DNA from 3 places in the Pseudomonas sp. 3MAES_34.3B genome. Region 2 is predicted to be linked to each of the others. Evidence: predicted binding sites of a transcription regulator. Region 2 holds the regulator's gene; each other region holds the start of a gene.
What was found. Region 2 encodes FliA, which starts transcription of late flagellar genes. Its sites were predicted from a motif close to CTAAAGTTTNNNNNNNNNNNGCCGNTAA; they were not measured.
Positions count from the first base shown of each region.

Region 1 (4,862 bases), 720 kb from region 2:
CATCATCGCCTTCGCGCTGGATGGTGCCGCTGAGGTTGCCCTGAGCAATGCCATCCGCAAAGCCGACCGCCTGGCGGATCGGCGTAATGATGCTGCGCGTGAGCGTAAGGGCCAGTACCAGCGTGGCAGCCAGCGCGGCGATGATGGCGCCGATGATCACGCTGCGTGCGCTGCTGTAGGTGTCATCCGAATAGGCGGCTGCGTGGGTGGCGCCCGCCTGGTTGAAATCGCGAAGGGCCGACAGTTTTTCGTTCAGCACCGGGCCCAGGCCGGAGAGCGCCTGGTTGATCGGGCCCATCACACTCTCGGGTGCGCTGGCTGCGATGGAGCGCTGGCGCTCATCGAGCTTGCTGGCGTACTGGCTGAAAGTGTCCCGCGCCGCGTTGAACACCTGACGTTCCTCAGGGCTTGCAATCAACGCTTCGTATTGCTGCAACAACCGCTTGATGTCCTGGATGGACGCAGCCACCAGCTCATCGCTCTTGCGGTAGGTCTCCGGGTCCTTGAAAGCCAGCTGGCGCAGGGATTCCACGCGGATGCGGGCGAAGCTCAGCGCGATGTTATCGGCGGTCGCCTGGCTCTGCATCCAATGGTTCTCGACGGTCGCGCCCGAGGCACGGATCGCGGCCATCTTCATCAGGCTGAAGGCGCCAACGGCGGCCAGCAACAACGCCACCAAGGCGAAAAACAGCAAGGTACGGTGGGCAATCTTTATTTTTCTGAGCATGGCAAGGGTCCGAGGTAGGCGGCGGGCACGCGGGCAGGTTTCCAGTGCTTCGTATATCGGCCTCCCACCGTCGAACTTTAGCCACAGGCCCAAGCCATGCCTTAATTGGGCAACAGCTCCACGCCCCACTCGCTGCGCACCAGCCGCAGGTATGCCGCCCTGGCCGCCGGGGTGAGATTGTGCGCGTAGAGCTCGGCCACTTGCGTGCGTATACCGGGGATGGTCTGGTTGATGCCCGCGATCACCGCGCGGCCCAGGTCACTGTTGGAGCATGCGAAATAGCCATACATAAAGGCCGGCGCGCCCTTGAGTGGGTAGGCACGAAGCGCCAGCGGCGTGGCCTTGGGCTGCTTTTGCAGGTAGTTGATCTCGCTGGGGTAGGCCAGTATGCCGTCCAGCCCGTGCTCGTGAGCGGCCATCATGCTCACCAGGCCGCCGAGCTGGTCCTTGGAGTAACGCCGGAACACCGACGGGCTGTCCTTGTAGGTGTCTATGACAGGGTCCACCGAAGCGCCATATCGCCTGCCGCCCAGTATGCCAAGGCGGAAAGTACCCGCCGCCAGCAGGCCGGCAAGGTCCACGGCGCTGTCCGTTGCGGGGGGCTGTGAATGGTCGGCCGGGACGAACAGCTGAATGGGCAGCATCATCAGGTAAGGCTCGCTGAATACCATGAACCGTTCACGCGCAGCCGTTTTCAGAAAGCCGGCGAAGCACACGTCGCCGCGGGTTTTCATTTCCTGCTCGATCCGCTGGTAATTGGGCGGGACCGCCTGAAGCTGATGCTCGTAATTGCCAAGCCTGCTCACGGCGATGCCCTGAGCGTAATCGCCTACGCCGTGCTCAGGACCGGTGACCATGAACAGCGGGGGGAAATCCACGGTCATCCAACGCACGGTGGGCTTGACGCCGCTCACTCCCGTAGCCAAGGCGGTGCCCTGCACCAGGGCAAAGGCCAGCGGCAGCAGACGACGCTTACAACGCATTCGGTTCGGTCCCAGGCAGTGATGTAGCTTTGAAGCCTAGGCGCGGTTGCCGGCAAACACCACTTTTGGTAACAGGGATAAAGCTTCATGTAACGGGGCCGATACGCTTGCACGCCGCCCTGCGCCTTGACGATCGCGCCAGGCATCTGGGCAGGCGGCCACCCCGGACGGAATACTATAAATGCCCGAAGTCCCCACTCATTACGCCAACCTGCGGGTGGCGCGCAACGCCCCGCCGGAAGTCATCCGTGCCGCGTACAAGGCGCTGATGCAGAAGCATCACCCAGACCGAAACCCGGGAGATACCGACGCGGAACGGATTGTGCGACTGATCAACGAGGCGTACTCCGTGCTCAACGACCCCGAGCAGCGGGCGCGGCACGATGCATGGATCGCTTCGCAAAAGGAACAGCGCCTGCGTACGCAGCTGGCACAACTGGGGGCACCCGGCAAAGCCACCGTCAAGCCAGCTTCTCCCACCCCTCGCCGCGTTTGGGTTGGCCTTGCGCTGGTACTGGCGTTCGCCTTGGGTGTGGGATTGGCCAGCCAGTTCACCAGCCAGGCCAAGCCGCCCGCTACCGTTTCATGGCGGCGCTGAACTGCCTGACACTTTCGGGAATTATCGCTTCAGGCGTGAGTCTATGAACATTACCCGGTGTTCCCAGCGACTTGGGAGCCTAACTTAACGCTGATTCGCAGCGGTAACGAGGAGCCTCCATATGCCGACGCCTCATCTTGACGACCTCCATGCACCGACCTGGCGCCATATGCTCGAAGGCGTCAACAAGGCCGCAGACTACGTAGAGATCCGTGAGAGCGCGGCCAAGGCGACGGGTTACCTGCGGTGCCTCACGGACTTCGGCCTGGTGAACCTGGGCCAGCGCAAGGCCATGGCCGAGCGGATCGATACCGTTTCCACCCAACGGCTGGAGGCCCTGCGCCGGGCGGCGTCGGGTTCGGCCGACCCTTGGTGATAGTGGCCCTTCGCCCAACTTTCGTTAGAGAATGCACACAAGTCATAAGTTCTGTAACGGATCCAACACGTTCAACTAGCGGATCCACAATTAGTTGAACTTCGGGTTACTTTTTTAATAAAGAACCGCTTGGCTACGCCGATACGTCCCATAGCAAAAGGGGACATAAGCCATGCCACATTACAATCACACCACCGCTTCATCTCGCACACCCGCTGCATTTTTCCGCGCCGACCGCGCGCTGCTCGCTGCTGCCTGCGCCGCCATCTGTGGATGGGCGGTATCGCTGGCCTGGTTGTGGATGGCGTGATCCCTGTAAAACCTACGTCAGAACGTTTGTCCCAGTGAGAACTGGAACACCTGGGTTTCGGCGCCGTCGGGCTTTTTGATCGGCAGCGCCAAGCTGAAGCTCAGCGGGCCCAGCCCTGAATACCAGGTCACGCCCACGCCCAGGGACGCGGCCATTTCGCTGAAGTCCACCCCACCGCAACTGCCCGTCGTCGCCAGGTAGCACTTGCTGCTGAACACGCTGCCGCCGTCCATGAACAGGCTGGTACGCACCGACTTCTGGTCCTTGATGAATGGCAGTGGGAACAGGTACTCCACCCCGCCGGTAATCATGATGTTACCGCCCAGCGCATCGGTGTCGCGGTCGCTGTAGTACGCCTGCCCCATGCTGCTGTAGGCACCGGTTGCCGGGGTGCTGCGCGCGCCCAGGGTACTGTCCTTGAAACCGCGCACCGAGTTCAGGCCACCGGCCAGGTAGTTCTCGTAGAACGGCAGCCCGTCGGTGCCGCCGTAGCCGCCGCCATATCCGAGCTTGGTGTGGAACCGAATAGCCTGGCTATCCCCCACTGGCGCGAACACCTGGCCCGAGTAGTCGAGCTTGTAGAACTGCAGGTCGCTGCCCGGGAGGGTGGCCATCAGGCTTACGTTCTGGGAATAGCCCTTGGTGGGCAGCGTGCCTCGGTTCAATGCCGACTGGGACCAGCCCACGGTGGCCTTGAAGTTGGTGAACTCGGTCCCCTCGCGCTGCACAAAGTCGTACAGCTCGTCGGCGCTATAGGTGCCCAGTTCGATGGAGTCGTGCTGTACGGACAGGCCATAGGTCAGGCGCGAGGTTTCGCTGATCGGGTAGCCCAGGGTGATACCGGTGCCCAGGCTGTTGATCGAGTAGTACGAAACGTCGTCATCGTCGTAGAGCTTGCTGTAGTCGGTGCTCTTGTAGAACACGTTGTAGCCCAGGCTCACCCCGTCTGGCGTGAAGTAGGGGTTGGTGAAGCCAAAGTTATAACTGCTCTGGTACTCCGACCGGGTAAGCCCGATGCTCACCTGGTTACCGCTACCCAGGAAGTTGCTCTGGCTGATCGAACCACCCAGGATCAGCCCCGCGCTCTGGGCGAAGCCCACGCTGGCGGTGATCGAGCCGGACGGTTGTTCTTCCACGGTGTAGTTCACGTCCACCTGGTCGTCGGTGCCAGGCACCGCCGGGGTTTCGACGTTCACTTCCTTGAAGTAGCCCAGGCGCTCCAGGCGGGTCTTGGACTGGTCGATCAGGTAGGTCGAAGCCCAGCCGCCTTCCATCTGGCGCATTTCACGGCGCAGCACTTCGTCTTCGGTCTTGGTGTTGCCGCGGAAGTTCACGCGGTTCACATAGGCGCGCTTGCCCGGGTCCACCATGAAGGTGATGTCCACGGTGTGGTCGTCGTCGTGGGGCTGCGGCACGCCGTTGACGTTGGCGAAGGTGTAGCCCTCGTTGCCCAGGCGGCGGGTGATCAGGTCGGAGGTGGAGGTCATCACCTTGCGCGAGAACACCTGGCCGGGCTTGACCAGCAGCAGGTTCTGGATCTGGTCCTCGGGCACCTTGAGGTCGCCGCTGAGCTTGACGTCGCGAACCTTGTACTTCTCGCCTTCGTTCACGTTCACGGTGATGTAGACGTGCTTCTTGTCCGGGGTGATCGACACCTGGGTGGAGGCGATGTCCATGTTGATGTAGCCGCGGTCCAGGTAGTACGAGCGCAGGCGCTCGAGGTCACCGGACAGTTTTTCGCGGGCATACTTGTCGTCGTTCTTGAAGAACGACAGCCAGTTGGTGGTCTTGAGCTCGAACAGGTCGACCAGGTCTTCCTCGGCGAAGACGGTGTTGCCCACCACGTTGATGTGCTGGATGGCCGCGAC
Region 1 covers NZ_CM176960.1:3,000,002-3,004,863, forward strand. Annotated here, with positions in the region: gene AC3Z8Y_RS13260 (methyl-accepting chemotaxis protein) at 1-727, opposite strand, end outside; gene AC3Z8Y_RS13265 (hypothetical protein) at 829-1,710, opposite strand; gene AC3Z8Y_RS13270 (J domain-containing protein) at 1,892-2,308, shown strand; gene AC3Z8Y_RS13275 (hypothetical protein) at 2,430-2,684, shown strand; gene AC3Z8Y_RS13280 (hypothetical protein) at 2,857-2,994, shown strand; gene bamA (outer membrane protein assembly factor BamA) at 3,012-4,862, opposite strand, start outside.
Region 1: a site for FliA is predicted at 781-808, ahead of AC3Z8Y_RS13260 (methyl-accepting chemotaxis protein). Genes of this name have one in related genera too.

Region 2 (4,862 bases):
GTGACGCGCTTGATCACCTGGCCGGTGAGGTCCTGGTAATCCTGCGCCAGCAGAATGTCGTTCAGATGGGCCGAGATAGCCGTGGCATCGCTTTCACTGCGTTGCAGAAAGCCATCCACACGCTTGACCAGGTCGCGGAACTCGCCCGCATCGACCTCACGGCGCATGAACCGCTGCCAATCGGCGCGCACGGCACGTGCCTCTTCCGCCAGGCCATGAACCACTGGCGTGCTTTGCTCCACCAGGTCCATGGTGCGGTTGGCCGCGTTTTCGGTCAGGCGAACCACGTACTCCAGCCGTTCGGTGGCGTCAGTGATCTGCGAAACCTCTTCGGCCTTGGGCGAGCGAGGGTCGATCTGGAAGTTGACGATAGCGCTGTGCAACTCGCGGGTAAGCTTGCCCACTTCCTGGTACAGGCCACGGTCGCGCGTCTGGTTCAATTGGTGAATCAACTGCACGGCGTCGCCGAAGCGGCCCTTTTCGAGGCTCTCCACCAACTGACGCGCATGGATTTTCAGGGTGGACTCGAAGTCCCCCAACGGCAGATTACTGGACTCCATAGCGCCCCCTGTGCGGCCTCTCAGCTGTTGACGCGCTCGAAGATTTTCTCGATCTTCTCTTTCAGCACCTGCGCGGTGAAGGGCTTGACCACATAGCCGTTGACGCCAGCCTGGGCCGCTTCGATGATTTGCTCACGCTTGGCTTCAGCGGTCACCATCAGCACCGGGAGGTGCTTGAGACGCTCATCTGCGCGCACGGTGCGCAGCAGCTCGATACCGGTCATGCCCGGCATGTTCCAGTCGGTTACCAGGAAGTCGAAGGCGCCGCTTTGCAGCATGGGCAAAGCCGTATTGCCGTCGTCCGCTTCCGAGGTATTAGTGAACCCCAGGTCGCGCAACAGGTTTTTAATGATCCGCCTCATCGTCGAAAAATCGTCAACGATCAGGATTTTCATGTTCTTGTCCAAGTAGACCTCCAAGCAGTCTCAAACGCGCCCACTCCGGGACGCGCAGTCAATCGAATCCGTTTACACCTGTACCTGCATGACTGCCTGAGCAGGCGTGGCGGGCGGTGATATCATATTGCCGCCGTACCGTTCCAGCATTCTCTGAAAATTTTGCGGGCCAGCCCTCGCGCCAGCAGTGTCAGCGGGCGCGCCAATCGCCCAGGCGGCTGCGCAAACGCGCCGCGCACTGGCTATGCAACTGGCTCACCCGAGACTCGCTTACCCCCAGTACTTCACCGATTTCCTTGAGGTTCAGTTCCTCGTCGTAATACAGCGACAGCACCAGGCGCTCACGCTCGGGCAAGTTGGCAATGGCGTCAGCCAGTGCACCCTGGAAGCGTTCGTCTTCCAACCCACGCGCGGGTTCGCCGCTGTGGCTGGCGCCACCCTCGTGCAGGCCTTCATGCTCGCCGTCCTGCAACAGGTCGTCGAAACTGTACAGCCGGCTGCCCAGGGTGTCGTTCAGCATCGAGTAATATTCCTCGATGCTGACCTTGAGTTCGGCAGCAACCTCGTGATCTTTAGCCTCACGGCCCGTACGCGCTTCAATTTTTCGAATGGCGTCGCTCACGGTGCGGCTGTTGCGGTGAACGGAGCGCGGTGCCCAGTCGCCTTTGCGCACTTCGTCGAGCATGGCGCCGCGGATGCGGATACCGGCATAGGTCTCGAAACTCGCACCCTTGCTGGAGTCGTACTTGTTGGCCACCTCGAGCAGGCCGATCATGCCGGCCTGAATGAGGTCTTCGACCTGTACGCTCGCGGGCAATCGTGCCAGCAAGTGATAGGCAATGCGCTTGACCAGAGGCGCATAGCGCTCGATCAGCTCATGCTGCTGCGACTGCCGAGAGGCGTTGTTGTACATCCGGTATCCACTGGCGCTCATGAGACAGGCCCCGCACTGGTTTGCTGTACCAAACGTTCGACGAAGAATTCCAGGTGCCCCCGCGGGTTGGCGGGCAGCGGCCAGGTATCGACCTTCTGAGCGATGGCCTTGAAGGCCAGCGCGCATTTCGAGCGCGGGAACGCTTCATAAACGGCCCGCTGTTTCTGTACGGCCTTGCGCACGGTTTCGTCGTACGGCACCGCGCCTACGTATTGGAGCGCCACATCAAGGAAACGGTCAGTTACCTTGGTGAGCTTGGCGAACAGGTTGCGCCCTTCCTGCGGGCTCTGGGCCATGTTGGCCAGCACGCGGAAGCGGTTCATGCCGTAGTCGCGGTTGAGCAACTTGATCAAGGCATAGGCGTCGGTGATGGAAGTGGGCTCGTCGCACACGACCAGCAGCACCTCCTGGGCGGCGCGCACGAAGCTCACTACCGAGTCGCCGATACCGGCCGCGGTATCGATCACCAGTACATCCAGGTTATCGCCGATCTCGCTGAAGGCCTGGATGAGGCCGGCGTGTTGTGCCGGGGTCAGATGGACCATGCTCTGGGTACCCGAGGCAGCCGGTACGATGCGTACCCCGCCCGGCCCCTGCAGGAGCACATCGCGCAGGTCGCAACGGCCCTCGATCACATCGGCGAGCGTGCGCTTGGGTGTGAGCCCCAGCAACACGTCGACGTTGGCCAGGCCCAGGTCGGCGTCCAGCAGCATCACCCGCCGGCCGAGTTCGGCCAGTGCCAGCGAAAGGTTCACTGACACGTTTGTCTTCCCGACGCCGCCCTTGCCGCCGGTCACCGCGATCACCTGTACGGGATGCATGCTGCCCATTCGTTCTTTACCCTGTCACTGAGACGCTGGCTGCACCACGGCCCGCTTCGCCATCGGACAAGCCATTCGGCAAGCTGGCACAGCGTGTGGTGAAGGTAGGTTCCAAGCCAAACAGCGGCCTTTCGGCCTCGCTGTCGCGCAACCAATTGCGCATGCATTCATTCATGTTCATTCCCCTCAGCCCGCACGTTTGTTGGGGCTGTGGTAGAGGTCAGCGAACATATCGGCCATGGCCTCTTCGCTGGGCTCTTCCTGCATTTGTACGCTCACCGCGCGGCTGACCAACTGGTGCTTGCGAGGCAAGTGAAGGTCATCCGGAATACGCGGGCCATCGGTAAGGTAGGCCACCGGCAGCTCGTGGCTGATCGCCAGGCTCAATACCTCGCCGAGGCTCGCCGTTTCGTCGAGCTTGGTGAGGATACAGCCTGCGAGGCCGCAACGCTTGTAACTATGGTAAGCCGCCGTCAAAACCTGCTTCTGGCTGGTGGTCGCCAGTACCAGGTAATTGCGCGCGCGGATGCCCCGCCCGGCCAGGCTTTCGAGCTGCAGCTTGAGGGCCGGATCGCTGGCTTGCAGGCCAGCGGTATCGATCAACACCACGCGTTTGCGCAGTAGCGGTTCCAGCGCCTGCGCCAGGGACTGGCCAGGATCGACGTGGGTAACCGGCACGTTGAGGATACGGCCGAGGGTTTTGAGTTGCTCCTGAGCGCCAATGCGGAAACTGTCCATGCTTACCAATGCGATATTTTGCGCGCCGTATTTAAGCACATATCGCGCGGCAAGCTTGGCCAGCGTGGTGGTTTTACCCATACCGGCCGGCCCTACCATGGCAATTACCCCACCCTCTTCGAGTGGTTCGGCCTCGGGTGTGGAGATCATGCGGGCCAAGTGGGCCAGCAGCATGCGCCAGGCGTGACGCGGCTCGGCGATATCCTCGACCTGGCCCAGCAGGTCGCGCGCCAGCGGGCCGGACAAGCCGATGCGTTGCAGCTTGCGCCACAGCGTGGCCTGCTCGGGGCGGGTACCTTGCAATTGGGTCCAGGCCAGCGAGCCCAGCTGCACTTCAAGCAGTTCGCGCAGGCCGGACAGTTCCGAACGCATGGAATCGAACAGGCGCTGGTCCACCGCAGCAGGCGCAGGGGCTGCTGGTGCGGGCGCACGCGGCGCTTCGTTGAGGGTAGGCTCGATCAGCGGCTCGGCGGCGGTCAGGGGCAGGCCCGCGAACAGCTGGCGGTTGATCACGCCATCGCTGTTGCTGCGGGTGTCCAGCTCGGCCTGTGCCGAAACAATGCGCGATTGGGTTTTGCGCAGCTCGTCTTCGAGCTCGATGTTCGGCACGCGAGGCGCCAGGGCCGAGAGTTTGTAATCCAGCGCAGCGGTAAGCTCGACGCCGCCAGCGATCCGGCGGTTGCCGATGATCGCGGCGTCAGCGCCCAGCTCGTCACGCACCAGTTTCATGGCTTGACGCATATCCGCGGCGAAAAAACGCTTCACTTGCATATCCCGCTACCTCAGCCGTTGGGCCCTACTGTCGCAACGATCGTAACTTGCTTGTTGTCCGGTATTTCCTGGTACGCCAGCACGTGCAGGTTCGGCACCGCCAGGCGACCGAACCGCGAGAGCATCGTGCGGATCGGACCGGCCACCAGCAGTATTGCCGGTTGGCCTTGCATTTCCTGGCGCTGAGCCGCTTCGATCAGGGATCGCTGCAGCCGCTCCGCCATGCTCGGTTCCAGCAAAACGCCTTCTTCCTGACCCTGGCCAGCCTTGTGAATACTATTGAGCAATATCTGTTCCAACTTTGGTTCCAGGGTGATCACAGGCAGCTGAGACTCAGTGCCTACAATGCTTTGCACGATTGCACGCGACAGCCCGGCCCTCACAGCGGCCACAAGCGCGGCGGTATCTTGACTCCGCACACCGCTGTTGGCGATGGCCTCGGCGATGCTGCGGATGTCCCGAACCGGCACTTGTTCGGCGAGCAACGCCTGCAACACTTTCAGTAAAGCAGACAAGCTGATAAGCCCCGGCACCAATTCCTCGGCCAGTTTCGGCGAACCCTTGGCCAGTACCTGCAGCAGTTGCTGCACTTCCTCATGGCCGATCAACTCATGGGCATGCTTCTGGAGGATCTGGTTAAGGT
Region 2 covers NZ_CM176960.1:3,715,273-3,720,134, forward strand. Annotated here, with positions in the region: gene AC3Z8Y_RS16370 (protein phosphatase CheZ) at 1-560, opposite strand, end outside; gene AC3Z8Y_RS16375 (chemotaxis response regulator CheY) at 581-955, opposite strand; gene fliA (RNA polymerase sigma factor FliA) at 1,146-1,889, opposite strand; gene fleN (flagellar synthesis regulator FleN) at 1,886-2,719, opposite strand; gene flhF (flagellar biosynthesis GTPase FlhF) at 2,897-4,219, opposite strand; gene flhA (flagellar biosynthesis protein FlhA) at 4,231-4,862, opposite strand, start outside.

Region 3 (4,862 bases), 1.6 Mb from region 2:
ATAAGGGTAGGCACCGCCGAAGAACTGGCAACCCTGGCCCGCCTGTTCGCAGTGATGGGCATGCAGCCCGTGGGGTACTACGACCTGTCATCTGCGGGGGTACCTGTGCATTCCACGGCGTTCCGCGCCGTACACGAGGACAGCCTGCGCATCAGCCCATTCCGCGTATTTACCTCGTTGCTGCGGCTGGAACTGATAGACGATGCGCCGTTACGCGAGATGGCCGCCGATTTGCTGGCCAAGCGGCAAATTTTCACGACCAAGGCGCTGGCGCTCATCGACCAATATGAATCACAGGGTGGGCTGACACCGGGCGAAGCGGATAGCTTCGTGGCCGAGGCCCTGGAAACCTTCCGCTGGCACCGCCAGGCAACCGTTACTCAAACGCAGTACCAGATGCTGCACGATCAGCACCGTCTGATAGCAGACGTGGTTGCCTTCAAGGGCCCGCACATCAACCACCTTACGCCTCGCACTCTGGACATCGACCACGTGCAGCAGCAAATGCCCGCGCGCGGGATCACGCCCAAGGCCGTAGTGGAGGGCCCGCCCCCGCGCAAGCAGCCTATCCTGCTGCGGCAGACTAGCTTCAAGGCGCTGGAGGAAGCGGTTGCCTTCACCGATTCACAGGGCGCAGCGGGCTCGCACACCGCCCGCTTTGGCGAAATAGAGCAGCGCGGAGCCGCGCTTACGCCCGCCGGCCGCGCCCTGTACGACCAACTGCTTGAGAAGGCGCGAACGGGCTTGGGCGGCGTACCCGCCGAACGCGATCCGCAGCGCTACAGCGCTTTGCTTGAAGAAGCCTTCCGCGATTTCCCGGACGATGCTCAAGCCCTGCGCGAGCAGGGCCTGGCGTGGTTCCGCTATGCCCCGACCGCCAAGGGCCTTGCACAGGGCAGCCGCGGCAGAGACCTGACCACACTGCTGGCAGAGGGTGCGGTGCAATGCGAGCCCGTGATCTACGAGGACTTCCTGCCGGTAAGTGCGGCGGGGATTTTCCAGTCCAACCTGGGTGGTGAAGCGCGCAGTGAATACGGCAGCAATGCCAACCGCGCGCAGTTCGAACAAGCGCTCGGCCGGCCGGTTATCGATGAAATGGCGCTGTATGAACAAACCCAGATGCGCTCGCTGCAGGCGTGCGAGGCACAGCTGGGTTGACCTTCCGGGCTATCAGCCGCGAACGCGGAAGCGGTCCACTTCACGGCTGAGGTCCGCCGCCAGGCTTTCCAGGTCGCGGGCGGTGATAGCAAGGTTGGACACGGCCTCACGTTGATCGCTGTTGGCGTGGGCAATGCTTTGCAGGTTGCTGCTCAACAGGGTTGCCGTGTCGCTTTGCTCCTGCGTGGCTGTTGCGATGGCGGCGAACTGCTGCCCGGCCATGCGGCTTTGTTCATCGATACGAGACAGCGCGTCGGCCACCTTGGCGTTGCGTGACAGACCTTCCTGCATCAGCTGGTTGCCTTGCTCCATGGTCTGGATCGCCTGACCCGTTTGCTGCTGAATGCTGGCAATCATCGTGGAGATCTCATCAGTGGCCTGCCGGGTACGCGACGCCAGGCTGCGCACTTCGTCAGCTACCACGGCAAAGCCACGGCCCTGCTCGCCCGCACGGGCGGCTTCGATCGCGGCGTTGAGGGCCAGCAGGTTGGTTTGCTCGGCGATGGACGTGATCACGCCAACGATGCCGCCGATTTCCTGAGAGCGCTGCCCGAGCGTGTCGATGACTTTAGCGGTGTCGCCCAGTGCACCTGCGATCTGCTCCAGCGAAGACGAAGCCTGCTCCATGGACGATCGGCCGGTACGGGTATGCTCGGCATTCTGCTGCGCTACCCGTTCGGTTTCGCCCATGTTGTCAGCAATGTTCAACGAGGTCGCGCTGAACTCCTCCACGGCGCCCGCCATGCTGGTGATCTCCCCGCTTTGCTGCTCCATCCCCTCATAGGCGCCAGCGGACAGGCTGGACAGCGCTTTCGCCCGATCGCTCACCTGCTCCGAAGCTGTGCGGATATGCCGGACCATGGTAGCCAGGGCATCGCCCATATGGTTGAAGCTGCGTGCCAGCTGGGCAATTTCGTCCTTGCCGGCCACATTGAGACGCGCCTCCAGGTCGCCCGCGCCCAAGGCTTCGGCCTGGCGAACAAGGTCGCCCAACGGCTTGAGCCGGCGGCGCAGCAGCACGATGGCGGCACCGACTGCCAGCACCGTGGCCAGCAAGCTACCCAGTACCAGCTGAGTGCCTACTTTCCACGTTACCGCGCGCAGCTCCTCCAGGGGCATACTCGCCACTACGCTCCACGGGCCTTGCTTGAAAGGCACTGCCACGGAGTAGTAGCCGGCATCGCCGTCGTCCCAGAAGCGGCCCTTTCCGGAACCGCCGTCGGCACGAATGGCCTTGGCAGCGGCGTCCAGGTTCTTGACCCCGGCCGGCTGCACCAGCCACTGGCTCTGTGCATCGAGCAGTGCGAGGGAGCCACTTTTGCCAATACGGAATTGGGTGAGGTTGTCGAACTGTGCTTTCTGGGCATCGGTGTAATCGAAGCCGACGAACAGCACAGCGATCACCTTGCCCGAGGCGTCACGCACTGGCGTGTATTGCGTCATGTAGGAGCGGCCGAACAATGCAGCGGCACCCACATAGTTTTGCCCGCCAAGCAGGCGCTGGTAGGCAGGGTTAGCGTGATCGAGCTGGGTGCCGATCGCCCGGGTGCCGTCCTGTTTGGTCAGGGACGTGCTGATGCGTACGAATTCTTCACCGCTGCGCACAAATACCGTGGCCACGCCTGCGGTCATCTTGCGGAAGTCGTCCACCTCACGGAAGTCGTTGTTCAGCACTTCATCGCCCAGCCATAGCCCAGGCGTAGCAGCACCGGCAACGGTCACCGGCTGCTCGGGGTGAAGGCTCAGGCCAGCGGCGAACCGGGACTCGAACAAACCGCTCAGGCGCTGGGTGCTTTCGCGTAGCGTGTTATGGAAAGTGTCCAACTGCTCGGACAACAGGCGAGCCTCACTGGCCATATGTTCCTGGCGGGTCACCAGGTTGGCCTGGTCCAGAGAGCGCAGCGCAAACGCGGTACTGCCGCTGATCACTACGACCAGGACAAAAGCGAGCGCAGTGCCCAGCTGCCTGGCGATTAAAGCACGGGGTTGATTCATTTCAGCTCCTGTTGGAAGTGCCAGCTGGGCCGGTCTTGAGGCTTCCAAGGGTTTGTTCGGATAGTGTTGGATCCTGCCCGCGGGATCCCTGTAAGGAATTCGGCGGGGCCCGCGCATACTTGAGCGGCATGCGTGGTTATTACGGGCGAGCGTTACCGCAGCACAGTCACCGCTGGCATCTGCATGGTTGCAGCTTCGGTGCGCAGGTAATCGCTCAACCTGCGGATACGGTCGTTGCCGGGGCGCGTGCCCGGCCACACCAGGTAGTAGCTTTCACCACTGGCCACGGCGGTCGGCATGGGCAGGCTCAACCGACCTGCGGCGACGTCTTCGGCGACCATCAGCAGGTCGCCGATAGATACCCCATAGCCGCGAGCGGCGGCAATCATACCTAATTCCAGCGTATCGAATACCTGCCCGCCCCGAAGGGATACGCCAGCGTCCAGCCCCAGGCGTTGCAACCAGCGTCGCCAATCCCGGCGATCCGGGGTGGGATGGAGCAGTTCAGCCCGCGCAAGGCGCTCAGGTGTCCACGGTGCCTGCGCGGCGAGCTCCGGCCCACCCACGGGAATCAGAAGCTCATCGAACAGCCAGGTCGCCTCCCAGTCGGCGGGGAACTTGCCATTGCCCAGTAACACAGCGCAATCGAAGGGCTCCAGGTTGAAGTCCACTGCATCCACTTCCATCCATGCACTGGTCAGTTGAACCTCATTGCCGGCCTGCAGGTGGCGAAACCGACTGAGCCGCGCCAGCAGCCAGCGCATCGTCAAGGTGGAAGGCGCTTTCATACGTAAAATTCCGTCCTCCCCGAGCAGCGTGGCGCAAGCCCGCTCAAGCGAAGAGAAGCCGTCGCGCACACCTGGCAACAGCAGCCGCCCAGACTCACTTAATTGCAGGCTGCGCCCGGCACGCAAGAACAGACGGCAGGCAAAGTAGTCTTCGAGCGTGCGCACGTGCCGGCTGACCGCGCTTTGAGTAATGGACAGTTCTTCGGCAGCACGGGTGAACGAGCTATGTCTTGCCGCAGCCTCGAAGGCGCGCATGGCGTAGAGCGGCGGCAATCGGCGAGTCATCACGAATCCCATGGGTTGAGCGCCAGGCATGAGTCATACTCATGCCACCGATCGCTATTATCCTTTTGTTAGCGAGCCGGGCAAGGCGCAGAATCACCTCTCCGATTCACTGGATCCTCTTTGCACATGCCGTTGACTCCTCGCTCCGAACTCAAGGCGCTGTTACGCCTGGCAGGCCCGCTGATCGCTTCGCAGCTGGCGCATATGTTGATGATCCTGACTGACACCATAATGATGGCGCGCATCGGCCCGCAGGCGTTGGCCGGCGGAAGCCTCGGGGCCGCCAGCTATTCGTTCGTGTCGATTTTCTGCATTGGCGTGATCGCCGCGGTCGGCACGCTGGTATCCATTCGTCACGGCGCTTCAGACCCTGCCGGTGTCACTCGGCTGACCCAGGCGGGGTTGTGGCTGGCATGGAGCCTCGCACTGGCCGGCGGGATACTGCTGTGGAACCTGCCGCCCGTGCTGCTGCACCTGGGCCAGGCGCCCGAAAACGTCGCCGCGGCCAGCGAATTCCTGAAGGTGCTGGCGTTCGCCCTCCCCGGCTCGCTGAGCTTTATGGCATTACGAGGCTTTACCAGCGCAGTGGGCAAGGCCGCGCCTGTGATGGTCATCAGCGTTGCAGCCACGGCATTG
Region 3 covers NZ_CM176960.1:5,297,875-5,302,736, forward strand. Annotated here, with positions in the region: gene hglS (2-oxoadipate dioxygenase/decarboxylase HglS) at 1-1,158, shown strand, start outside; gene AC3Z8Y_RS23905 (methyl-accepting chemotaxis protein) at 1,171-3,153, opposite strand; gene AC3Z8Y_RS23910 (LysR substrate-binding domain-containing protein) at 3,306-4,226, opposite strand; gene AC3Z8Y_RS23915 (NorM family multidrug efflux MATE transporter) at 4,347-4,862, shown strand, end outside.
Region 3: a site for FliA is predicted at 3,250-3,277, ahead of AC3Z8Y_RS23905 (methyl-accepting chemotaxis protein). Genes of this name have one in related genera too.